Regions from separate parts of the Pseudomonas sp. JL27(2026) genome, predicted to be linked through region 1. Evidence: riboswitches for the same ligand, from Rfam matches in the RefSeq annotation. Region 1 holds a riboswitch; each other region holds the start of a gene.
What was found. Region 1 has a riboswitch for cobalamin ahead of AC1Z1G_RS16445 (CbtB domain-containing protein). Riboswitches for the same ligand answer to the same signal wherever they lie in the genome.
Positions count from the first base shown of each region.

Region 2: it holds a riboswitch for cobalamin, as region 1 does, so the genes downstream of both, cobO (cob(I)yrinic acid a,c-diamide adenosyltransferase) here and AC1Z1G_RS16445 (CbtB domain-containing protein) in region 1, are expected to answer to the same signal.
Region 3: it holds a riboswitch for cobalamin, as region 1 does, so the genes downstream of both, AC1Z1G_RS11180 (TonB-dependent receptor plug domain-containing protein) here and AC1Z1G_RS16445 (CbtB domain-containing protein) in region 1, are expected to answer to the same signal.

Region 1 is NZ_CM167794.1:3,588,458-3,596,455, reverse strand. Features, by position in the region: gene metH (methionine synthase) at 1-429, opposite strand, end outside; gene AC1Z1G_RS16470 (fatty acid cis/trans isomerase) at 584-2,875, shown strand; gene nfuA (Fe-S biogenesis protein NfuA) at 3,006-3,590, shown strand; gene cobM (precorrin-4 C(11)-methyltransferase) at 3,795-4,541, opposite strand; gene AC1Z1G_RS16455 (cobalamin biosynthesis protein) at 4,623-5,036, opposite strand; gene AC1Z1G_RS16450 (CbtA family protein) at 5,033-5,734, opposite strand; gene AC1Z1G_RS16445 (CbtB domain-containing protein) at 5,746-5,937, opposite strand; cobalamin riboswitch at 6,057-6,280, opposite strand; cobalamin riboswitch at 6,513-6,721, shown strand; gene cobW (cobalamin biosynthesis protein CobW) at 6,821-7,900, shown strand; gene cobN (cobaltochelatase subunit CobN) at 7,904-7,998, shown strand, end outside.
Region 2 is NZ_CM167794.1:4,227,370-4,235,367, reverse strand. Features, by position in the region: gene AC1Z1G_RS19300 (DUF2066 domain-containing protein) at 1-7, shown strand, start outside; gene AC1Z1G_RS19295 (AI-2E family transporter) at 45-1,118, shown strand; gene hda (DnaA regulatory inactivator Hda) at 1,348-2,052, shown strand; gene AC1Z1G_RS19285 (C40 family peptidase) at 2,266-2,889, shown strand; gene AC1Z1G_RS19280 (C40 family peptidase) at 3,056-3,589, shown strand; gene AC1Z1G_RS19275 (O-methyltransferase) at 3,605-4,258, shown strand; gene AC1Z1G_RS19270 (PQQ-dependent sugar dehydrogenase) at 4,392-5,705, opposite strand; gene AC1Z1G_RS19265 (hypothetical protein) at 5,772-6,356, opposite strand; cobalamin riboswitch at 6,511-6,727, shown strand; gene cobO (cob(I)yrinic acid a,c-diamide adenosyltransferase) at 6,809-7,420, shown strand; gene AC1Z1G_RS19255 (cobyrinic acid a,c-diamide synthase CobB) at 7,417-7,998, shown strand, end outside.
Region 3 is NZ_CM167794.1:2,452,955-2,460,952, forward strand. Features, by position in the region: gene AC1Z1G_RS11170 (ABC transporter substrate-binding protein) at 1-61, opposite strand, end outside; gene AC1Z1G_RS11175 ((2Fe-2S) ferredoxin domain-containing protein) at 54-797, opposite strand; gene AC1Z1G_RS11180 (TonB-dependent receptor plug domain-containing protein) at 812-2,791, opposite strand; cobalamin riboswitch at 2,886-3,087, opposite strand; gene AC1Z1G_RS11185 (hypothetical protein) at 3,098-3,337, shown strand; gene astA (arginine N-succinyltransferase) at 3,334-4,368, opposite strand; gene AC1Z1G_RS11195 (arginine N-succinyltransferase) at 4,430-5,446, opposite strand; gene AC1Z1G_RS11200 (APC family permease) at 5,580-6,929, opposite strand; gene AC1Z1G_RS11205 (N-formylglutamate amidohydrolase) at 7,081-7,833, opposite strand; gene AC1Z1G_RS11210 (type I glutamate--ammonia ligase) at 7,817-7,998, opposite strand, start outside.

The sequences.
Region 1 (7,998 bases):
GCAGGTGCGGCTGGTAGGGCCGAGGACGCCGGCGACGAAACGCGGTTTGTCCGGGGTTTCGAGGGTCTTGGCGTCCGCGACCTTGCGTGCCAGGCGCGCACCCTCTACGTTTAACTCATACGCCAGGCTCTGCATGCCGTAGTCGGCCTGGGAAACCTGGGTGGCGTTGAAGGTGTTGGTCTCCAGAATGTCGGCACCGGCATCCAGGTATTGTTTCTCGATGGCCCCGATCACGTCCGGGCGGCTCAGCACCAGCAGGTCGTTGTTGCCTTTGACGTCGCTCGGCCAGTCGGCGAAGCGCTTACCCCGATAGTCCTGCTCCTCGAGCTTGTAGCTCTGGATCATCGTGCCCATGCCACCATCAAGAATCAGGATGCGCTCTTTGAGGGCTTGCTTGAGGACGTGAAGGCGAGCGCTGCGATCGGACATAGGACTACCTGGTAAGGCCATTACGAAGGGCCAGCATCATAGCAAACCTGTGCTCTTTTAGAGCATGAGCCGTTTTTGCATGAATATCGCTCATGTTGATGGCGTGGCGACACCGGTAGAATCGCGACGTTTTTCCACCATCGGGACCAGGGATATGTCGTATCGCGTTGCCATCAGCCTTTTCGCACTGCTTATAAGCAGTGTCGCCACCGCGCAAGGCCCGGCGCCGGCGATTTCCTACACCCGCGACATTCAGCCAATCTTTACCGAGAAGTGCGTGGCGTGTCATGCCTGCTACGACTCCGCTTGTCAGCTCAATCTGGGCAGTGGCGAGGGCGCGGCGCGGGGAGCGACGAAAATCCCGGTCTACGATGGCGAGCGCAGCCAGGCTTCCCGGCCCACCCGGCTGTTTTACGACGCGTTCGGCAAAGCGGCCTGGCAGCAAAAGAACTTCTACTCGGTGCTCGACGCCCAGGGCAGTCAGGCTGCACTGATGGCGCGGATGCTCGAACTCGGGCACCAGACACTGCTGACACCCAACGCCAAACTGCCCGAAGAGATTGCGCTGGGGCTCAGCCGCGAGAACATGTGTCCGCAACCGGCAGAGTTTGAAGGTTATGCCCAGTCTCACCCGAAAGAAGGCATGCCGCTGGCCGTGACCGGCCTCACCAGTCAGCAGTACCAGACACTGCAACGCTGGCTGGCCTCCGGGGCGCCTATCGATGAACAAGGCCTGGCGCCGAGTACGCAGGAGGCGCTGCAAGTCGTGCAGTGGGAAAACCTGCTCAACGCGCCGGGTGCCCGTGAAAGCCTGGTGGCACGCTGGTTGTTTGAGCATCTGTTCCTGGCTCACGTGTACTTCAAGGACGGCGAACCAGGGCACTTTTTTCAATGGGTGCGCTCGCGTACGCCGACCGGCCAGCCGATTGACCTGATCGCCAGCCGCCGGCCGAATGATGACCCCGGCACGCAGATCTACTACCGCTTGTGGCCAGTGCAGGGCGTGATCGTGCACAAAACCCACATCACTTATCCGCTGAGCCCGGCGAAGATGGCCCGGATCAAAAGCCTGTTCTACAGCGGCAACTGGCAGGTCAATGCATTGCCTGGTTATGGCCCGGAGCGTCGGGCCAATCCGTTTGAAACCTTTCAGGCGATCCCGGCGCAGGCGCGTTACCAGTTCATGCTCGATAACGCCGAGTACTTCGTGCGTACTTTCATCCGTGGCCCGGTGTGTCGCGGACAGATTGCCACGGACGTGATTCGCGATAACTTCTGGGCGTTGTTCCAGGCGCCGGAACACGACCTCTACATCACCGACCCGAGCTACCGTGGCAAAGCCACACCGTTACTGGCCATGCCGGGGCAAAACGATGACGTCGGCAGTGTGCTGAGCCTGTGGCACGCCTACCGCGACAAGCGCAACGAGTACGAAGCGTTGCGCCGCGACACCTATGCCGAGGCTCCGGCGCCGAGCTGGTCGAGCCTGTGGGCGGGCAACGACAATGCCTTGCTGAGCATTTTCCGGCATTTCGACAGTGCTTCGGTCAGCAAGGGCCTGATCGGTGAAGTGCCGCAAACGATGTGGCTGTTCGACTACCCGTTGCTGGAGCGCACCTACTATCAACTGGCAGTCAACTTCGATGTGTTCGGCAACGTTTCCCATCAGGCGCAGACCCGTCTGTATTTCGACCTGATCCGCAACGGTGCCGAGCAAAATTTCCTGCGCCTGATGCCGGCCGACTCACGGGATGCCTACCTTGACGACTGGTACCAGAGCAGCGGCAAATTCAAGATGTGGCTCGATTACGAGAGCATCGACAACGACAAACCGACTGCGCTGAAACTCGATGCCAAGGACCCGAAACGCGACTTCGCCCAACAGTTGTTGGTGCGTTACGGCGATTTGAATGCGCGGCCGGACCCGATCAATCGTTGCGACGGCGCCTACTGTTCCCGGCCGAACATCGACCCGGCGTTGCAGCATCCCGAGCAGGCCCTGAGCCGTTTGACGGCACGGCCGGCGGCGGGGTTGAAGGTTATCGACCAGTTGCCGGAAGCAACGATGCTGCGCATCGAAACCCGCAACGGCAAGCGTGAGGTCTACAGCCTGCTGCGCAACCGGGCCCACAGCAACGTGGCGTTCCTGCTGGGCGAAGCGCTGCGGTATCAGCCGGGGCTGGACACGTTGACGATCTATCCGGGTGTGCTCAGCAGTTACCCGAACTTCATTTTTAATATTCCCGCCGACGAAGTGCCGCAATTCGTGGCACAGATGGAGCGCGCCAAGGACGCCAATCGCTTCGAGAAAATCGTCGAGCGCTGGGGTATTCGCCGCAGTCATCCGCAGTTCTGGGTGTACTTTCACGACTTGAGCCAGTACCTGCATGAAACCGACCCGGTGGAAGAAGGCGTGCTGGACATGAACCGCTACGAGAATCTGTGATGCAATCCATCGCCGTGGGAGCAAGCTTGCTCCCACGGGTAGATGAGCGGTTCTTTCCCGACAAAAATACTGGGACTTTGTACGGCGCGTTGATTGGCGTAAACTGCGCCCAAGCCTGCGAGGAGTTTCCATGACCGCCATAACCATTACCGATGCCGCCCACGATTACCTGGCCGATCTGCTGTCCAAGCAGAACACCCCAGGGATCGGCATTCGCGTCTTTATCACCCAGCCTGGCACCCAATACGCCGAAACCTGCATTGCCTACTGCAAGCCGGGCGAAGAAAAACCTGAAGACACCGCGCTGGGGCTCAAGAGCTTCACCGCGTACATAGATCACTTCAGCGAAGCGTTCCTGGACGATGCCGTGGTCGACTACGCCACGGATCGCATGGGCGGCCAACTGACCATCAAGGCGCCAAACGCCAAAGTACCGATGGTCAACGCCGACAGCCCGGTGAATGAGCGCATCAATTACTACCTGCAAACCGAAATCAACCCGGGGCTGGCCAGCCACGGCGGTCAGGTCAGCCTGATCGATGTGGTTGAAGACGGCATCGCCGTGTTGAAGTTCGGCGGCGGTTGCCAGGGCTGCGGCCAGGCAGACGTGACCTTGAAGGAAGGCATCGAGCGCACCCTGCTTGAGCGTATCCCAGAGCTCAAGGGTGTACGTGACGTGACTGACCACACGCAAAAAGAAAACGCCTACTACTAAGCACGGCGTTCATTGCGAATAAAAAGCGGCGCCCCGTGAGCGCCGTTTTTTGTGGGTGATGGTTTCCTGTGGCGAGGAAGCTTGCTCCCGCTCGACTGTGAAGCAGTCGCAAGACGGTTGGTGCATTTTTCATGATGAATGTGTCGACTGGTTTTGGGACCACTCTGCGGTCCAGCGGGAGCAAGCTCCCTCGCCACATGTGCTTCAGGGTCTGTACAAATGCGCATGCCCGGCGCGGTACAGCGACGACTCGCTGAAGTTGTCGGTGGCCAGCACCCGACCCACCAGAATCAGCGCGGTACGCCGAAACCCCTTGGCTTTAACCTTCTCGGTGATATCCGTCAGTGTTCCCACTGCCCAGTCCTGATCGGGCCAACTGGCGCGGTGAACCACCGCAATCGGGCAATCCGCGCCGTAATGTGGCAGCAGCTCGGCGACGATTTTGTCCAGGTGATTGACCCCCAAATGAATCGCCATGGTCGCGCCATGCCGGGCCAGGCTGCTGAATTCTTCACCGGGTGGCATCGCCGTTTTGTCGGCGTAGCGGGTCAGGATCACGCTTTGCGACACGTCCGGCAGGGTCAGTTCCGCACCTAACAGCGCTGCACACGCGGCCGTGGCGGTGACGCCGGGAATGATTTCGAAGGGAATGTTCAGCTCGCGCAGGTAGCGAATCTGCTCGCCAATCGCCCCATACAAACCAGGATCGCCGGAGTGTACCCGGGCCACATCCTGGCCTTTGGCGTGGGCGGTTTTGATCAGGTCGACGATCTGTTCCAAGTGCAGTTCGGCGCTGTTGACCACCTGTTCGGCCTGGTGGCCTTCCAGCACGGCTGCCGGCACCAGCGAGCCTGCGTAAATGATGACCTCGCAACTGCGAATCAGCCGCTGGCCCTTGACGGTAATCAGTTCCGGGTCGCCGGGACCTGCGCCGATGAAGTAGACGGTCATGGCCGGCTCCTGTGAAAAATTGTCAAAGCAAGGCTTCAGATGAAGATTGCTCATGATCGAGGGCGGGGATTATCGGGGATTTTACGACGCGTACGCCAATGCAAAGGTGGCCTGGGCGTATTTTTGCCGTGGGATCAGCAGTTTGGCTGGTGCTTGGCCCAGTTGTTCGGCAAGGGCGAGGGCTGCACTTTCGGCGACGCCGTAGCAGCCGGTGCGCTCGAACGCGATGTCCGACTGGTGGCTGAGTCTTGGCTGATAGTGCGCCAGTTGCGCACTGCTGAAGCAGGTCAGCACCAACCCCAGTTGTGCGGCCAGTTCGTTCAGGCCGGGTTCATCGCGCTTGAGGTCAATACTGGCCAGCGCCCGCACAGCCTGAAGCTCGATTTGATGAGCCTGCAACGCCTGATCCAGTAGCGCGCGCAGCGTGCTGGCGGGGCAGCCGCGCTGGCAGCCCAGGCCGACCACCAGGGTCGGCGCTGCGCTTGAATCCGTCATGCGTGGTATTGACCTTCGCTTTTGCGGCGGAACAACCAGGCGCTGATCAGGCCAAGGGCCAGCCAGAACGCAACGTTGGTCAGCTGCGAAGCGATTTTGAACTGTGCTTCCAGGGCTTCGGGTGCCAGCATCGAATGCACTTCAGGTTGCGGTGCGCCAATGACATGCGGTACGGCCAGAATGGCGACGCCGAGGATTTTCAGCAGCCAGTTTTTGCCGAAAACGATCAGGGCGATGCCGGCGGCCGTCGAGGCGGCAGTGCCGATCCACCAGATTTGCCGTTGTGCCAGGTCCGCAGCGGCAGTGCCCGGCAGTTCCGGCGGCAGGCCGAGGGTTGGGGCGAGGACGAACGTCGCGTAACCGGCCAGGCCCCAGAGCAGGCCCTGGGAGGTGCGAGTCGGCGCACGCAAGGTGTAGAGGCCCGCCAGCATCAGCGCGAAACCGACAGCGACCACCAGGTTGCCGCCGGTGGTCGACAGTACGCGCTGCCAGCCGTCTTCTGGCTCCCAGGCTTCAGCGTCATGAGTGTGGCCAGCCATGGCGCCTTCGGCGTGTTCATGGACTTCGGCCGCTGGAGCCTTTTCGTAGGTTTCAGCCTGAAGAATCAACGGGGCGACCCAGAAGCTTTGCAGCAGGGTCAGCAAAAGGGCGGCCAGCAGCCCGGTGAAGCCTGCGGTCTGCGCAATACGCTTGATCATGTCGGCAGGTCTCAATGGCACGGGAATGCGGAGCTGTGACGGGTATCGTGGGCGGCATTGTGCACCGCTTCGATGTGCGAGAAGCCGGCGAAATACACAAGGCATGCGCCCAGGATCGATGCGCCGATGGCGGCAGTCAGACGTTGGCTCAGGGTGGCGGTGCTGCTGGCGGTGGCGTGGCGAGTACTGCTGATGATCGACATGGCGCTTCCCTCTGGACTGTCAGCGGGTGAATCGAGCGCATGAAAACCCCTGCACGCCAGGCACGCAGAGGTTCAAACAGCGCCCGCCCACCGCGGGTTTGTTATGGCGTGGCCTGTGTAGCCACTCGATGTTGCGGGCCGGTCTCCGGGCTCACGAGGGGTTGGCGTTGGCCGAACCTGCAAGAATCGCCTTCCCATGCCAGGTGCTGGCACAGTGGATCTGATTCTTCGCTCGCTTACCGTTGCGGGGGCAGCACCGGACTGACGTGGCTTTGAGTAAAGCACACGATTCACCGGTTTCCCGTTTCACCCTGTGAAGGGCACCCGTAACAAAGTGTGTAGGAGAGCATGGGCGGGGGCGAGGCGTCAATTGGCAAACGTTCTCAGTTGAGGCCTGCACAAAATCCTGTGGCGAGGGAGCTTGCTCCCGCTCGGCGGCGAAGCCGTCGCAAATCGTGTGCATGTGATGTGCCTGAATGAATGCAGGGGGCCGCTTCGCGACCCAGCGGGAGCAAGCTCCCTCGCCACAGTGGATTGCGATCGTTCGTGAACATTGACCCGCCCCCACACCATGCGTAGCCTTGCGCATTCGAGGTTCTTCGGCGGCTGCCGAAGCTAAGAAGGGAACGCGGTCAATGCCGCGGCTGCCCCCGCAACTGTGAACGGTTTTGTTTCTGCCATGCCACTGCGGGCTCTACCCAGAGCCGCGGGAAGGTGCAGGAGCCGCCAGTCGAAAGACCGGCACACCGTCAGCCAGGAGACCTGCCTCGACACAGATTCTCACTACAACCGGGCGGGGTGATCCGGTGGCGAACTCTTCCCACGCGCGCAAGCGCTGCCGGTTGTCGTCCCGTATGCCCGCCACCTTGCCAAAGGGCATCCGATGAAAACACTGGCCAAACTCCCTGTCACCATCGTTACCGGCTTCCTCGGTTCGGGCAAAACCACTTTGCTGCGGCACATGCTCGACAACGCTCAGGGGCGGCGTATCGCGGTGATCGTCAACGAGTTCGGCGAGCTGGGCATCGACGGCGAAATCCTCAAGCAGTGCTCCATTGGCTGCACCGAAGAAGAAGCCAACGGCCGCGTGTATGAACTGGCCAACGGCTGCCTGTGCTGCACCGTTCAGGAAGAGTTCTTCCCAGTGATGCGCGAGCTGGTTGCCCGTCGCGGTGACCTTGACCACATCCTCATCGAAACCTCCGGCCTGGCCCTGCCAAAACCCCTGGTGCAAGCCTTCCAGTGGCCGGAAATCCGCAGCGCCTGCACCGTGGACGCGGTGATCACCGTGGTCGACAGCCCGGCTGTGGCTGCCGGTACGTTTGCCGCGTTCCCGGATCAGGTCGACGCCATGCGCAAACTCGACCCGAACCTGGACCACGAGTCGCCGCTGCACGAACTGTTCGCCGACCAACTGGCCAGCGCCGACCTGGTGATCCTCAACAAGGCCGACCTGATCAGCCCTGCGGACCTGGCCCGCGTGCGCCTGGAAGTCGCCGAAGAGCTGCCGCCAGCGGTGAAAATCATCGAAGCCAGCAGCGGTCGCCTGCCGCTGGACGTGTTGATTGGTCTCGGCGCCGGTTCTGAAGAACACATCGACAGCCGTCATAGCCACCACGACCATCACCACGACCATCACCACGATGGCGACGACCATGATGACCACGATCACGACGCCTTCGATTCGATCTCCATCGAGCTGCCGCAAGCCGACGAAAGCCTGCTGCTGGATGCCTTGACCCAACTCGTGGTCCAGCACGGCATCCTGCGGGTCAAGGGCTTCGCCGCCATCCCGAACAAACCGATGCGCCTGCTGATCCAGGGCGTGGGCACGCGTTTTGACAAGCACTTCGACCGCCAGTGGGGCGCAGACGAAACACGCAGCACGCGCCTGGTGCTGATCGGCCAGGAACTGGACGCAACCTTGCTCGAAGCGCAATTGCGCGCCGCGCTCAGCGTTTAACCCATGCACCTGCTCAGGACCCAGCCCGGCGGTTTCGTCTCGGATGACAACATTGCCGACTTAGGCCAAACCCCCGCCGAACTGGTGATTCTGTGCAG
Region 2 (7,998 bases), 640 kb from region 1:
TTGGTAAACGTTTCTCTCTTTATATAGAAGCAATGGAGTGGTTCATGGCCGATACGCGGCGTTGGGTCTGGCTTGGTGGGGTGTTCCTGCTGTGCGCGTTTGTGTACCTGTTGCATCCTATTCTCACGCCCTTTCTGGTGGCGCTGTTGTTGGCCTATCTGTTCGACCCGCTGGTGGATCGGCTGGAAAGGCTCGGCCTGTCGCGCACGTGGGGTGTGGTGGCGGTGTTTGCCTTGTTCACCCTGATCGTCATGACGCTGCTGTTGGTGTTGGTGCCGATGCTCGCCAAGCAGTTGTTCCGCCTGTATGAGTTGGCGCCGCAAATGCTCGACTGGTTGCAGCACACCGCGATGCCTTGGGTGCAGGCGAAAATGGGATTGGCGGACGGCTTCTGGAAGTTCGACAAGGTCAAGGCCGCGATCAGTGAGCACATGGGCCAGACCACCGATATCGTCGGTGTGGTGCTGAGCCAGGCGACCGCTTCGGGTCTGGCGTTGATCGGCTGGCTGGCCAACCTGGTGTTGATTCCGGTGGTGAGTTTTTACTTGCTGCGCGACTGGGACCTGATGATGGCGAAGATCCGCAGCCTGCTGCCGCGTGATCGCGAGGCGCGGGTGGTGTCGCTGGCGGGCGAATGCCATGAGGTGCTCGGGGCTTTCGTGCGTGGGCAGTTGCTGGTGATGCTGGCACTGGGCGTGATTTACGCCGCCGGGTTGATGCTGGTCGGGTTGGAGCTGGGCCTGTTGATCGGCTTGATTGCCGGCCTTGCGGCGATTGTGCCGTACATGGGCTTTGTGATTGGTATCGGTGCGGCGCTGATTGCCGGGCTGTTCCAGTTTGGCGGTGATCTGTACCCGATGATCGGGATTGTCGCGGTGTTCATGGTGGGGCAGGCGCTTGAGGGTATGGTCCTCACGCCGCTGCTGGTGGGTGACCGAATCGGCTTGCACCCGGTGGCGGTGATCTTCGCGATTCTGGCGGGGGGCGAGCTGTTTGGTTTCACCGGGATCCTGCTGGCGTTGCCGGTGGCGGCCGTCATCATGGTCCTGGTGCGTCATGTGCATGACTTGTATAAAGATTCTGATATGTACAGTGGCGCCGAAGACCCTGATTTATGACGACGTCCGGTTGACCCCTCCTGGCTGCCCGACGCAATGTCGGGCGTGCCCTGCGGACGGTTCGGCTGTCACATACGCCGTCAAAAATTCCTCCGTGAATCCAATAAGTTAACGCAAACCTTTGATTTTGCTTGTGGTCTGTTGCATTGTGCGGCCAGCTTCACGGGTATAAACTTTGCAAACTTTACACAGAGGCCACTAACGGTTCGTTTGGAACTGTTCAGTCAGCATGAAACCGATTCAGCTGCCCCTAGGTGTGCGTCTGCGTGACGACGCTACCTTTATCAACTACTACCCAGGCGCCAATGCCGCTGCACTCGGCTATGTCGAGCGTCTATGCGAAGCCGACGCCGGCTGGACCGAAAGCCTGATTTACCTCTGGGGCAAGGATGGCGTAGGGCGTACGCACTTGTTGCAGGCGGCCTGTTTGCGTTTCGAGCAGTTGGGTGAGCCGGCGGTTTACCTGCCGCTGGCCGAGTTGCTGGATCGCGGTATTGAAATCCTCGACAACCTTGAACAGTACGAACTCGTCTGCCTCGATGACTTGCAGGCAGTGGCCGGGCGAGCGGATTGGGAAGAGGCGTTGTTCCACCTGTTCAACCGGTTGCGTGACAGCGGCCGGCGTCTGTTGATTGCCGCATCGACCTCGCCACGAGAGCTGCCGGTGAAGCTGGCGGACCTCAAATCACGCCTGACCCTGGCGCTGATTTTCCAGATGCGTCCCTTGTCCGACGAAGACAAATTGCGAGCCCTGCAATTGCGTGCTTCGCGTCGTGGACTGCACCTGACCGACGAAGTCGGGCATTTTATTTTGACCCGTGGCACGCGCAGCATGAGTGCGTTGTTCGAGCTGCTTGAGCGTCTCGATCAGGCCTCGCTTCAGGCTCAGCGCAAGCTGACCATTCCGTTTCTCAAAGAAACCCTGGGCTGGTAAACCGTGGCCTGTAGCGTGTTTCGGCATATTAAAGGCGCCAGAAAACACGCATCGGGAATAGGTTTTCACGGCGCGTGCGTAATCAATTTGGGCTTAAGCGCTTAGATGTAAACGAGAAACCGATAAGTCACATTAAGATCGATTGAATTTGCAAATGAAGTTGATAGCGGGCATAGTCTCGGCTTCTTTACAACTTCAGCCACGGTCGTGCCCATGCTAAATCGCTTCGCACCCCTCGTGCCTCTCGCACTTGTCACCCTGTTGTTCGGTTGCGCTGCGCACTCTCCAGTGTCCCAGCAAGAGCAGCAACAACAGGTTAAAAATTCTGCTACAGCTCAGTCTTCCGTTATTTACCAGGAAGAACTGGCCACCGAAAAAGAGCTCTCCGGCTTCGTCGATGGCAAGTCCTACCAGCTTCCGGTTCTGGCCGACAGCATCCTCGAACGTGGCATGTCCCTGATCGGTACCCGTTACCGTTTCGGCGGTACCTCTGAAGCCGGTTTCGATTGCAGCGGCTTCATCGGTTATCTGTTTCGCGAAGAGGCGGGCATGAACCTGCCGCGTTCCACTCGTGAAATGATCAACGTGGATGCCCCGCTGGTTTCTCGTAAAAACCTGAAGCCGGGCGACTTGCTGTTCTTCGCTACCAATGGTCGTCGCGGTCGTGTCAGTCACGCCGGGATCTACCTGGGTGATGACCAGTTCATCCACTCCAGCAGCCGCCGCAGTGGTGGTGTCCGGGTCGATAGCCTGGGCGACAGCTACTGGAGCAAGACCTTCATCGAGGCCAAGCGTGCACTCGCCATGGCACCGACAACGGTTACCGCGCGCAAGTAATCAGGCAATTTATAAGGCTATCTTAAAGTCTTACTTGAAGTTTGACGCGCAGCCGCTAGAATCCAGACATATTGTTGAATAACTAACCGCGTAAGCCTTGCTTACGCGGTTTTGTTTTCAGCCTCACGGCAGAGAAAGCCGCATCCAGATCAGGATTGTTCTGCATATGTCGACGTCGGCCCGCCTCATACTCATTTGCTTCGTGGCGCTGCTAAGCGCCTGCGCCAGCCGCACACCGCCCCCTGCAAAAGTGGTCCGGGCACCGGTATTCGCTCCCTCTCAAACCTTTTCGCCTGCTGCTGAAGACGTGCTGTTTCGCGCCTTGGGCCTGGTGGGTACGCCCTATCGCTGGGGCGGCAACACACCGGATTCGGGTTTTGATTGCAGCGGCCTGATCGGCTACGTCTACCGCGATGCGGCCGGCATCTCCCTGCCGCGCTCGACCCGTGAAATGATCGGCATGCAAGCCCCCAGCGTTGGTAAAGAAGCCCTGCAAACCGGCGACCTGATCTTCTTCGCCACCAATGGCGGCTCTCAGGTCAGCCATGCCGGGATCTACGTCGGTGAAGGTCGCTTTGTGCATGCGCCGGCCACGGGTGGCACAGTGAAGCTGGACAGCCTGTCCAAGGCCTATTGGCAAAAAGCCTATCTGAGCGCCAAACGGGTGCTGACCCCCGAACATCTGGCGCACAACCCCTAGCTCGCAGAGGTTGTCATGACCACTCGCACGCTTAATCTCGATGATTCGCTCTACCACTACCTGCTCGACGTTTCCCTGCGTGAAACGCCGTTGCAGCGGCGTTTGCGTGACGAAACCCAAACACTGCCCAACGCTCGCTGGCAAATTGCACCGGAGCAGGGGCAGTTCCTCGCGTTGCTGGTCAAGCTGACCAACGCCAAGCGCCTATTGGAAGTCGGCACGTTCACCGGCTACAGCGCCTTGTGCATGGCGGCTGCGTTACCCGATGACGGCTCGTTGATCTGCTGCGATATTCCAGGTGACTACAACGCGACGGCGCTGCGCTACTGGCAGGAAGCCGGTTTGTCTGGGTGTATCGAGCTGCGCCTGGCGCCGGCACTGGAAACCCTCGCTCAACTGGGGCAACCGGGGCAGTTTGATCTGATCTTCATCGATGCCGACAAAGCCAATTACCCAGGTTATCTGGAGCATGCGCTGCGCTTGTTGCGGGTGGGTGGTCTGGCGGTGTTCGATAACACGCTGTGGAGCGGGCGAGTGCTGGAGGTCGACTCCGACAGCGAGGACACCCGAGCCATCCAGGCGCTCAATCGTGCCTTGAAGGATGACCCGCGTGTGGATCTGTCACTGTTGCCGATCGGAGATGGGTTAACCCTTTGCCGCAAAAGGTAGGCGCTAACCCCGATTAATGTGGGAGCGGGCTTGCTCGCGAAAGCGTTATAACATTCAACATCAATGTTGACTGTCAGTCCGTCTTCGCGAGCAAGCCCGCTCCCACATTGGTTATGTGTTGGCGTTGGAGGACTTATTTGGTGGCCGAAACCCGCCACACCTTATTCCCCACATCATCCGCCACCAGCAAGCCTCCTTGTTGATCGATCACCACGCCCACCGGCCGGCCCATGGCTTCTTCGTCTTTATTGAGGAAGCCTGTGAGTACGTCCACCGGTTGCCCGGTCGGTTTGCCGGCATTGAACGGTACAAAGATCACTTTATAGCCGCTGTGCGGGTTGCGGTTCCATGAGCCGTGTTGGCCGATGAACGCGCCTTGGGTGAACGGCGCCGGCAGTTTGCTGCCCTCGGCGAAGGTCAGCCCCAGCGATGCGGTGTGCGGGCCGACGGCGTAATCCGGGGCGATGGCTTTGGCCACCTGGTCCGGGTTGGGCGGCGTGACGCGCACATCGACGTGCTGGCCGTAATAGCTGAAAGGCCAGCCATAGAAGCCGCCGTCCTTCACCGAGGTGATGTAGTCCGGCACCAGGTCGCTGCCGATTTCGTCGCGCTCGTTGACGGCGGTCCAGAGCTTGCCGGTCTGCGGTTCCCAGGCCAGGCCGTTGGGGTTGCGCAGGCCTGAGGCGAAGATGCGGTGGTTGCCGGTGGCACGGTCGACTTCCCAGATGGCGGCGCGACCTTCTTCCTGATCCAGGCCGTTTTCACCGACGTTGCTGTTGGAGCCAACGGTGACGTAGAGCTTGCTACCGTCCGGGCTGGCGATGACGTTTTTGGTCCAGTGATGGTTCAGCGCGCCGCCCGGCAAGTCGACGACTTTGGCCGGTTGCGAGGTGATGGCGGTTTCGCCGCTTTCATAATGGAAGCGCAACAAGCGGTCGGTGTCGGCAACGTACAGGTCATTGCCGACCAGGGTCATGCCGAATGGCGAGTTGAGGTTTTCCAGGAATACCGTGCGGGTTTCGGCGACGCCGTCGTGGTCGCTGTCACGCAGCAGGGTGATGCGGTTCGCGCTGGGTACGCTGGCACCGGCGCGCCCCATGACTTTGCCGGCGATCCAGCCGCGAATACCGGCGCCGTCGTCGGACTTGGGCGGCGAGTTGGTTTCAGCCACCAGTACATCGCCGTTGGGCAGCACGTAGAGCCAGCGCGGATGATCCAGGCCTTCGGCGAAGGCCGCGACGTGTGTGCCTGGAGCTGCGATCGGTTTGGCGCCTTCGGTCCAGCCGACCGCCGGGGCAATGTTCACCGTCGGGATCAGGGTTTTGTTCGGTTCCGGCAGTGTGGGCGATGGCCCGGTGCCGTCCGAGACTTGCAGGTTGGACGTCTCACCGCAGGCAGCAATCCCTGCGGCGATGGCGATGACGAGGACATGTTGAGGCTTGAGCATGCGGATCTCCCTATGAATGCAGTGCCTACATCATAGATGACCCTGGCGGCAGGAAGGTTCAGCCGGTCAGCCGCGTGCTTCCTTGAGGAGGATGGCGATCCCGGGGTGGTAGTTGCCGGCATCGCTGTGCAACTTGCGGTAGGCATACGGAAAGTACCAGGCCACGGCGCAGGTCAGTTCCTTTTGCAGGTCGTCGACCATGTCCTGGAGTTCTTCCGGGGTGGCGCTGTGTTGGGCTTTTTGCGGTGCGACGAACAGGCAGCCGAGTTTCAAGTCGCTGGCGTAGCCGATTTTCTTCGCGTCGCTGACGGCGTCTTGCAGGGCCTGTGTCAGGTTGAGGTTCGTGACCCGTGGCCAACGCTGGGTGGCTTGCAGAAAGGCGCGTTCCTCTTTGCTGGCGATGTACAGATCGGCGCGGCCATTGCGTTCGCCTTCCTCGATCTGTTTTTTTGTCGGGGCCTGCTCCAGGGTGACCAGTTCGGCCATCCACGCCGCAGCCGACAGCAAGCCGAGGTTGGCGCGTTCGTCGAACCAGTAAGGGGTTTCGTTATCGCCGCGCACCGCGTTGTAGCGATCGATACAGTCAAACCAGCGTTCCAGCACCGGGCGCAGGAATTCCAGTTTCGGATTGCTGATGATCATGCCTTGCATGTTGCTCACCTTGTTCTTGTGGTTTGGAGTTGTGGCGATTTGATATCACTGCTCTGAGTGTGGCACAAGATTGGCGTCAGTAAATTGATTCAGGCCAATTTTCCTCAGGTGTTGGCGTCTGGCTTTAATTGACGCTCCACCCCCAACCCTCTAACCTTCGCGACTTGTTTCAGGTGCTCTGTGACCCATGGGTCGACCGAGTGAAACAGGGAAGCCGGTGAGTGTGTTGCACGATCCCGGCGCTGCCCCCGCAACGGTAAATGAGTCAAGGCTGCGCCTTGTGCCACTGTGTCGAGTGTTGATACGGGAAGGCGCGCAGTCGGCAACTGCCGCTCATGAGCCCGGAGACCGGCCTGATCCATCCAGCGGCATCACGGTGGGCGATGCCAGGCTTCTTGCCGTCTATTGCTATGCCCGCCCGCCGTTACCCCGCCTCAACGGAGAGCTCCCCCATGACTGATTCCCCTGATCGTGACGAACGCCATCTGGCGCGCATGCTGCGCAAAAAAGCCGTAATCGATGAGCGTATTGCCAATTCGCCGAACGAGTGTGGCCTGATGCTGGTGCTGACCGGCAACGGTAAAGGCAAAAGCAGTTCTGCTTTCGGCATGCTGGCGCGGGCCATGGGCCACGGCATGCAGTGCGGCGTGGTGCAATTTATCAAGGGCCGTAGCAGTACCGGTGAAGAACTGTTCTTCCGGCGCTTCCCCGAGCAAGTGCGTTTTCACGTCATGGGCGAAGGCTTCACCTGGGAAACCCAGGATCGCCAGCGTGACATCGCCGCCGCCGAAGCGGCCTGGGCGGTGTCACGCGAGTTGCTGCGCGATCCGGCCATCGGCCTGGTGGTGCTCGATGAGCTGAACATCGCCCTCAAGCACGGTTATCTGGACCTGGACCAGGTGCTCAGCGACTTGCAGGCTCGCCCCCCCATGCAGCACGTGGTCGTCACCGGGCGCGGCGCCAAGCCCGAGATGATCGAGCAGGCCGATACGGTTACCGAAATGGGCATGATCAAGCATGCGTTCCAGGCCGGTATCAAGGCTCAAAAAGGCGTTGAATTGTGAGTGAGCCGCGTTTTTGTCCGGCGGTACTGATCGCCGCACCGGCTTCCGGTCAGGGCAAGACTACCGTAACCGCCGCGTTGGCCCGATTGCACCGCAATCAGGGGCGCAAGGTGCGTGTATTCAAATGCGGCCCGGACTTTCTCGACCCGATGATTCTGGAGCGCGCCAGCGGTGCGCCGGTGTATCAGTTGGACATGTGGATGGTTGGCGAGCAGGAAAGTCGTCGGCTGTTGTGGGAAGCAGCGGGCGAGGCCGACCTGATCCTCATCGAAGGTGTCATGGGCCTGTTCGACGGCACACCGTCCAGCGCGGACCTGGCGCGTCACTTCGGGGTGCCGGTGCTCGGGGTGATCGACGGCACCGCCATGGCCCAGACGTTTGGCGCACTGGCCCTGGGGCTGGCGCGTTATCAGCCGGACCTGCCGTTTGCCGGGGTGCTGGCTAATCGCGTCGGCACCTTGCGTCATGCGCAATTGCTGGAAGGCAGCCTCACTGAAGGGCTGCGCTGGTATGGTGCCTTGTCCCGGGAAACCGGGATCGAGCTGCCGAGCCGCCATCTCGGGTTGGTCCAGGCGAGT
Region 3 (7,998 bases), 1.1 Mb from region 1:
TCTGGGCCATGACCGGCAGCGCACTGCCGAGCAGCAGGCACATCAGCAGGGCGTTACGCATCCGGTTTGCTTCCGCTCGGTGGGTGGATCAGCAAGGTGTCGGCCACATTGCCGCCGAGTAAATGCACGTCCACCAGATGCTCTACGTCGTCAGCATGACACACCCGATACCAGCAGCCATCCGGATGCACGGTCAGCACCGGCCCCAGGTTGCAGGGGAACTGGCACGCGGTGCGGGTCAGCAACACACCGCCGGGCGTTTCGATCAGGTCATGCTTGAGCAGCGCGCGGCGCAAGGTTTTCCATAAAGGCAACGCTCCCCGGCGCACACAACGCGGGCCGGTGCAGAGGAACACCTGGCGGGCGTGATCAGGGATTGTCGACCAGCCCGGATCGCTCGGCACCGCGCTGACGTTGTCGCACGGCAAATGGCGCTCGGTCTGCCCGATACTGGCCCATGCCGCACGGGCATCCAGCCCCCGGCGCCCGAGTGCCGATCCGGTGACCCAGAAGCGCGGCGCTTGCGGGTGTTCCCGGGCGATGCGCCCAAGTTCATCGCGTAGCCAGTCCAGGTAGGCGCCGTCCGAGGTCGGTTCAAGGTCGACCACCAGGCGATTGCCCGCCCCCGGTTGGCGCAGTGCGCGCCACAGGTCTTCGAAACCGTCGAGGGTGTCAATGACCTGTGTGCTGCCTGCGTCAGTGTGCAGCGCTTGAAGATCACGACGGAAGGCTTCGCCCGTGGCCCCGCTGGCCAGCCCGGGGCCGACGAACAGGACGTCTTGATAATCGCTGTGCATGTCGGATTTCCCCCTCAAAACCGGTACGTGTAACGGACTTCGCTGGTGAAGGGCCGTCCGAGGTTTTCTACCTGAGGGCTGCCGGTGGTCATGCTGGTGGCGTAGTCACGGTCGAACAGGTTTTCCACCAGCAGGCTCACGCGATGCTGGTGAGCGTTATCGAGGTAGCGATAGGCATCGGCGTCGACCACCGAGTAATGGCCGTAATCGATGTCCCGCGAGCTGACCACGTTGCGGATGTAGCGAATCGCACCGCCGGCGCCCCACCTCCGGTCGTCCGACTCAAACCCCAGGCGCGAGCGGGCGAAGAAACTCGGGATGTTGCTGAGGGTCACGCCATTACGTGATTCGACAAGGTTGCGGGTCATGTCCGCCGAGAGGTTCCAGCGGTCGTCGAGCTGCCATTTGGCATCGGCCTCGACGCCCCGGACGTTGATCTCGCCTTCACCGTTGGTCCACTGCGCGCCGTCAAGGGTGATCAGGTCGGTGATGTCGCGCCTGAACCCGGTGACGCTCGCGCTGAATTCGCGGTCCAGCAGTGTGCCCTGATAGTCCAGGCCCAGCTCGGCGTTGCGGCTTTTCTCGGGTTTGAGGTTGCGGTTACCCATCTCATCCCCCGGCTCGTTGACGAACAGTTGCTCGGCGTTTGGCAGTTTGTAAGCGGTGCCGAACTGGCCGCGCAGTTGCCAGTGGTCAGTCAGGTCATACAACGAGGTGAGCATGCCCACGGTCGCGCTGTCGCCGCCACTCATGCTTTCGTGACGCACGCCGATGCTCGGGTGCCAGTCGGGCAGGGCGTCGATCACCGGCCGCAGTTGGGTGTACAGGGCGTGGGCCTGGGCTTTGTTGTTGTCGATCACCAGCACATCGTCCTGGCCCTTGAACCATTGGTTGTCCGAGCCGAACACCAGCACATGGCCGCCCGGCAATTGCGCCTTGCCTTCGGCTTGCACGCCCCAGTCGGTGAAACCCCAGTAATCGTTGTCGTTCACCACGCGAGTGCCGCCACCGGGCAGGTTGTTGATGCGGGTGTAGCGGGTGTCCCAATCGTTGACGTGGCCCTTGATGAAGTAGCTCAGTTGTTCGCTCAGGCGCTGTTCGAAGGTCGCGGTGGCGATCTGCTGCACCCGGTCATTGGTGGTCTTTTTGTTGTGGGTGGGGCGGGCGAAATCCAGGTTGGCGTCGGCGTATTGGTAGAACAGTTCCAGCCGCGAATCCTCACCGAAGGCCTGGGTCGCCTTGGCGCCGAGGGTGGTGACTTCGTAGGAGCGCTTTTTGTCGCTGACGGTGCTGCTCATGTCTTTGCTGCGGTACGGCTGATAGCCGTCGGAAACGTTGTGGCTGACGTACGCCAGCAAACCGAGGTCGCCGAAACCGTTGCTGAAAATATTTTCGGCGCGAGCGTCGCCGCTGCGGCCCATGAAACTGTCCAGGCCCAGGTTCACTTCACCGGATGCTTCACGAGTCTGGGCGCTACGGGTGACGATGTTGATCACCCCGGCGACGGCCTGGGTGCCGAACAACAGGCTTTGTCCACCCTTGAGCACTTCGATGCGCTCGATGGCGTTGGCCGGCAGGGTGTCGAGGTAGAGACCGCCGTACAGGCGATTGTTCAGGCGCACACCGTCGAGCAAAATCAAGGTGTCGTCGTTGCGCCCGCCCAGCAGCGAGTACGTGCCGTAGTCGAAGGGGCCATTTTTCGGCGCGACGTACAGGCCGGGGACGGACATCTGCAACACGCGGCTGATGTCGGCGCTGGGGCCGGCGCGTTCGATCTGCTCGCGATTGATGATTTCGACCTTGCTGCCAAAGCGCGCCATGTCGGCGACCGTGGTGGATTCCACCGAGGGTGCGCTGACCCTTTGCTGGTCGAGGGTCAGGGCCGTTTCACCGGCCAGCAGTGCCGGGCTGAACAGGCAGCCGAGCAGGGCGCTACAGGCGCCGAACAGCGCAGGACGAGTGTCCTGAGCGTAAAGGGATTGAATCTGAGTCATTGTTGGTCTTCTCGAAAAAAATCTTCGCAGAAGCACGCAGGAGAAAGTACCGGACACGCGCCAATACCGGCCCATGCCCGCCCACCGCAGGTTTGCCAAACAGAAATTCCAGGCCGGTCTCCGGGCTTGCGAGGCTGGACACGTTCACCTTCCCGGGCCTGGGCCCAGTGGTGTATCGAACGCGTCACTCGCTTACCGTTGCGGGGGCAGCACCGGACTGACCCTTGAGGGGCGCACCGGTTTCCCGTTTCACCTCATGCACGGCGGCATGAGGCACCTGAAACTGGGCGGCATCTGAACACTCGCATGACCGTTCGTCAACTTCGGCAGGCCGATGAGCGGTGCCTGTATTCACTCGCTCCCTTCAAATCAAGGAGCATCCTCACCCAATACTGCGCCGATGTGCGTGCGGTGGCGCGCAAGGAGGGGCTGACGGGCGACCTGTTCGGCGAATGGCAGGCCGTGGTGGGGATGGCCAACGAAACCAACCGCCTGGCCAATGGTTGCCACGTGCCGCCGGATGATGCCTTCACGCTCACTGACTAGGCCGCAGCGGCGTGTTGCTGCTGTTTGAGCAAGGGGACGGCGCGCACTGAATTGCCGGGTTGCAGTTGCAGGCGTTTGGCGGTCAGGCGGTCCACCAGCAGATGCCCGCCGACCAGCCGCGCTTGAGCCACGGTGATTCGGCAGTTCTCCAGGCGCCGGTTGTGGATCAACCACATCGGTGCTTCGTCGTCAGGCATGCCGACGGCCAGCGTCAGCGTCCGGCTGTCACGCACGGTGCGCACGTTCGAAACCTGGGCTTCGATCACCGGGCCACCGTCAAAGATGTCGATGTAGCCCTCATGGGAAAACCCCTCCGCGTTGAGGATCTTCATCGCAGGTTCGGTGTTGCTGTGAGCCTTGCCGATCACGGCCTGCGCCTGTTCGGTGAGCAGGCAGGTGTAGAGCGGCTGGCGTGGCATCAATTCGGCAATGAACGGCTTGTTGCCCAGGCCCGAGAGATGATCGGCCTGGCTGAAATCCATCTTGAAGAAATGCCGGCCCACACTGTCCCAGAACGGCGAGCAGCCATGTTCATCGGCGCGTCCGCGCAGTTCGGCGATGAGTTTTTTGCCGAACAGGTGCGGGAATTCGGCCACGAACAGCAACCGTCCCAGCGACAACAAGCGGCCGTTATGACCCACGCGTTGGTCGGGGCGCAGGAACAGCGAGCAGATCTCCGATTGGCCGGTCATTTCGTTGTTGAGGAACAGCGTCGGAATCTGTCGCTGGATACCCAGGTCGGGCGATGAACTGATGGTCATGCCCAGGCGATAGTTGTACCAGGGCTCACGCAGGCCGACAGCCCCCGTCAGGGCACTGATGCCGATGACTTGCTGATCGTCGTCCTCGAGCACGAACAGGTAATCCGCATCGGCCCGCTCGACCTGTTCGGCGAAAGTGCGCTGGGCCCAGCGCACCCGATGGCCCAGGCGCTCTTCGTTGGCCGGCAGGGTGGTAAGCCCCGGCCCCGCCCGTTGTGCCAGTGCCATCAAGGCCGGGATATCGGTCACGCGAACCGGACGTACGATCATCATGCAGCTCCTTCATCGCGCCCGTCCGGGCGCTGTGGTTCGGTGCGGTGCAGGGGCTGATTCATAGGGCAATCAGCCGGACCTGGCCGCCATCCTTGACGTGCAAGGCTTCAAGCATCTGCGCATCGAGCGGCACCGGTTGGCCGGGCAGCCAGGCCAGTTCAGCAACGATCGCGCGATAGCCCGGCAGCAAGTCGTTGCTCACCAGATACGGGCTGCCGCTCGTGCGGGTGGCCGACAGTCGAGCGACTGCGGTCTGGCTGTGGGCGACGGAACGAATGCTCGAGGTGCGGGCATAGAGCGTCGGGCCGGCGTCGAACAGATCGACGTAGCTGTTGGTCTCGAAGCCTTCACGTTCAAGGATGTCGAAGGCTTCCTGGCCATCGGGATGGACCTTGCCGATACAGTCCTGGGCGCTCTGCGGCAGCATGGGCACGTAAATCGGATAGTGCGGCATCAACTCGGCGAGAAAGGTCCGGCTCTGCAAACCGCACAGGCGCTCGGCCTCGACATAGGGCAGGTCGAAGAAGTGCTTGCCCAGGGCGTCCCAGAAGGGCGACTGGCCGTGCTCGTCGCTGTAGCCGACGATTTCGGTGATCACCGCGTCGGCAAACCGTTTGGGGTGGGCGGCAATGAACAACAGCCGGGCCCGTGAAAGCATTTGGGCATGCGCCGAGCCGACCAGTGCCGTGTCCACATGAAAACCGCGCAGCAAGGTGTGGCCGCTGAGGTCGTGACACAACGACAGCGCCGGCACGCCGTGCTGGATGTTCAGTTCACGGGAGGTGCTGGTGAACATCCGGTTGCGCAGGCTGTAGAAGGGTTCGGAGAAACCGGCGGTCGCGAGGATTTCCGAGCAGCCACGCAAGCGCTGTGCGGCGAGGTCCTCAAGGACGAAGAAGTAGTTTTCCTGCCCATTGCTCTGCGCCTCGTTGTCGAATGAGGCGCAGGACGCGAGAATTTTTTCGCGCAGTTGCTCGGTATCGTCTGGCAGGGAGGTGACGCCCACGAGGCTGTCGCGCGCAAGTTGCTGCAACTGGGGCAAGTCGGTTAACTGAACTGGACGCAAAGCCAGCATGGGTGCACTCCTGTTTCAAAGGGCCCGGTGCCGTCACCGTAGGGTGGGTTGCCGGGCCTGACGATCACGGTCGATTGCAGCGTTGTAGCGGCGGGCGGTCGAACCCTCTCAGCGCCCGCCCGAGTCTTTGTGTTCAACTGTTGGACGGATCGGGCAAGGCGTTGCTGGCGCTGTGGCGGTTGAGGAAAAACAGATACACCAGACCGATTGCAATCCACAGGAAGCCGAGTTTCTGCGCATCCACGCCCATGTTGTACATGATCGCCAGGGTGATGATCAGGCCCACTGCCGGGAAGATCAGGTGGCGGATGACCTGGCCTGACTTCTGCCGGCGCCAGTAGTAGTTGACCACCGTGAGGTGCAACAGGACGAAGCCGCTCAAGGCACCAAAATTGACCAGCGAGGTCAGGGTGTCGACCGAGTTGATGAACAGGTAGCAGATCAACAGTGACAGCACCGCCACCAGGTACAGCGCAATGTGCGGGGTGTTGTACTTGGGGTGAACCTTGGCCAGTGCTTTGGGCAATTTGCCGTCGCGGGCCATGCCGAACAGCAGGCGGGACACAGCGCTTTGCGCAGTCACGGCCACCGCGATGCCCCAGGCCAATGCAGTGGCCACGGCGGTCAGTGTCGCCAACCAGCTGCCGCCAGCGACTTCGGCAATTTCATAAAACGCGGTGTCGGCGGACTTGAAGCCCATGCCGGCTGCCAGGTCGGTGGCGATCCAGGTTTGCACCACGAAAATCACGCCCATCACGCCGAGGGTGATCAGCGCAGCCTTGCCGACACTGCGGCCCGGGTCACCTTTGATTTCTTCGGCGAGGGTGGAAATGGCATCGAACCCCAGGAACGACAGCACGGCAATCGAGACAGCTTGCATCAGCAGGCTGAAGTCAAAGGTTTGTGGGTTGTAAAGCGGCTTGAGGGTCAGTTCGCCATGGCCGGCCCCACCGTGCAAGGCGTTCCAGGCGTAGAACAGGAAGATCCCCAGCACCGCCAGTTGGGCGAACAGGAACACGAGGTTCATCCGGGCCGTGAAGCTGATGCCGCGCAGGTTGATGAAGGTCGCACCGACCAGGAATGCCAGGATGAACCCGACCTTGGGAATCTCCGGGTACAGGTGATTGAGCGCCATGGCTGCGTACACATAGAGCAGCGGTGGAATCAGCAGGTAATCAAGCAGCATCAACCAGCCGGCAATGAAGCCGACGTGCGGGTTGAGGCCGCGTTGTGCGTAGGAGTAGACCGAGCCGGCCACCGGGAATGCCCGCGCCATGCTGCCGTAACTGACGGCGGTGAAAATCATCGCGATCATGCCGATGATGTACGCCAGCGGCACCATGCCTGGCGCTTCCGAATTGACGTAGCCAAAGATCCCGAAGGGCGCAATCGGGATCATGAAGATCATCCCGTACACCACCAGATCCTTGAGCGTCAGACTGCGTTTGAGCTCTTGCTTGTAGCCAAAGTCTTCAACGTCCATGAAGCATTTCTCCTTGTGGGCCAATACGGCGAGTGCATCAGCCACGCACCGGGCAAGGGTGTCGTGGCTGGGGCAGTGGGTCAGTGACTCACTGCGGCTTTTTTATAGTTGTTTTACCGTTACTACAAACGACAGCGTTTACCTTTCCTTGTTACAGCAGGGGGGCCAGATAGTCGGCCCAGCGCTGCACCGCTTCCGGCGTGCGCAGCAAATCGTTGCGGACTTCGATCAGCACCGAATCCAGGCCGCGCGCATCGCCGTGTACCGGCACGGTCATGTCGGACAGCGGGTCAATGGTGTAGGGCTGATTGCCGGCCACGATCAGTTCATGTTGGCTCAAGCCGTCGATCAGCCGCTGGGCATAGGATTGCGCGCGGGCGTACAGCACGCCGGCTTCGACCGTTCGAGGCTGGCCATAGTAAATCGGGGTGAAGCTGTGAATGCCCACCACACGGACCGTTCGGCCTTGTGCCTGACGTGACTCGATCAGTTGTGCCAGGCGCTGGTGGAACGGGTTGAACAACTGTTCCCGGCGGTACTGACGGGTCGCTTCGTCCAAGACCTGGTTGCCCGGTACCTGATAAATCTCACTTTGCACGGGGATGCTGGAGTGGGCGTGCAGTGGTCGGTTGAGGTCAATCAGCAACCGCGAATAATTGGCCGAAATCAGGGTCGCGCCCAGTGCTTCGGACAAGGCTTCGGCCAACGCCAGGGCGCCGATGTCCCAGGCAATGTGCTCGCGTGCGGCGTCACTGCTCAGCCCCAGGTTATTCAGGGGCGCAGGAATGTAGCGGCTGGCGTGCTCGCACACCAGAATCAACGGGTGCTCGGACGCTTCCAGGTTCAAGCGATAGGCCGGCTTGGTAAACAAACCAAGCTCGGCAGACTCAGTACAGGCGTGCATAGTGCTCACAGAGTTGGGCGGGTGAGAGCTGATCCGTCAACGTGAGTTCTTCCTTCTTTAACGCAAAATATGAATCGGTCAGAGGCTTGGGCAGCGCGTCGAACAGCGCCTTGCTGTGACGCAGCATGGCCAGTGCTTGCGGCAGTGAAGCGGGCAGGACGTTGA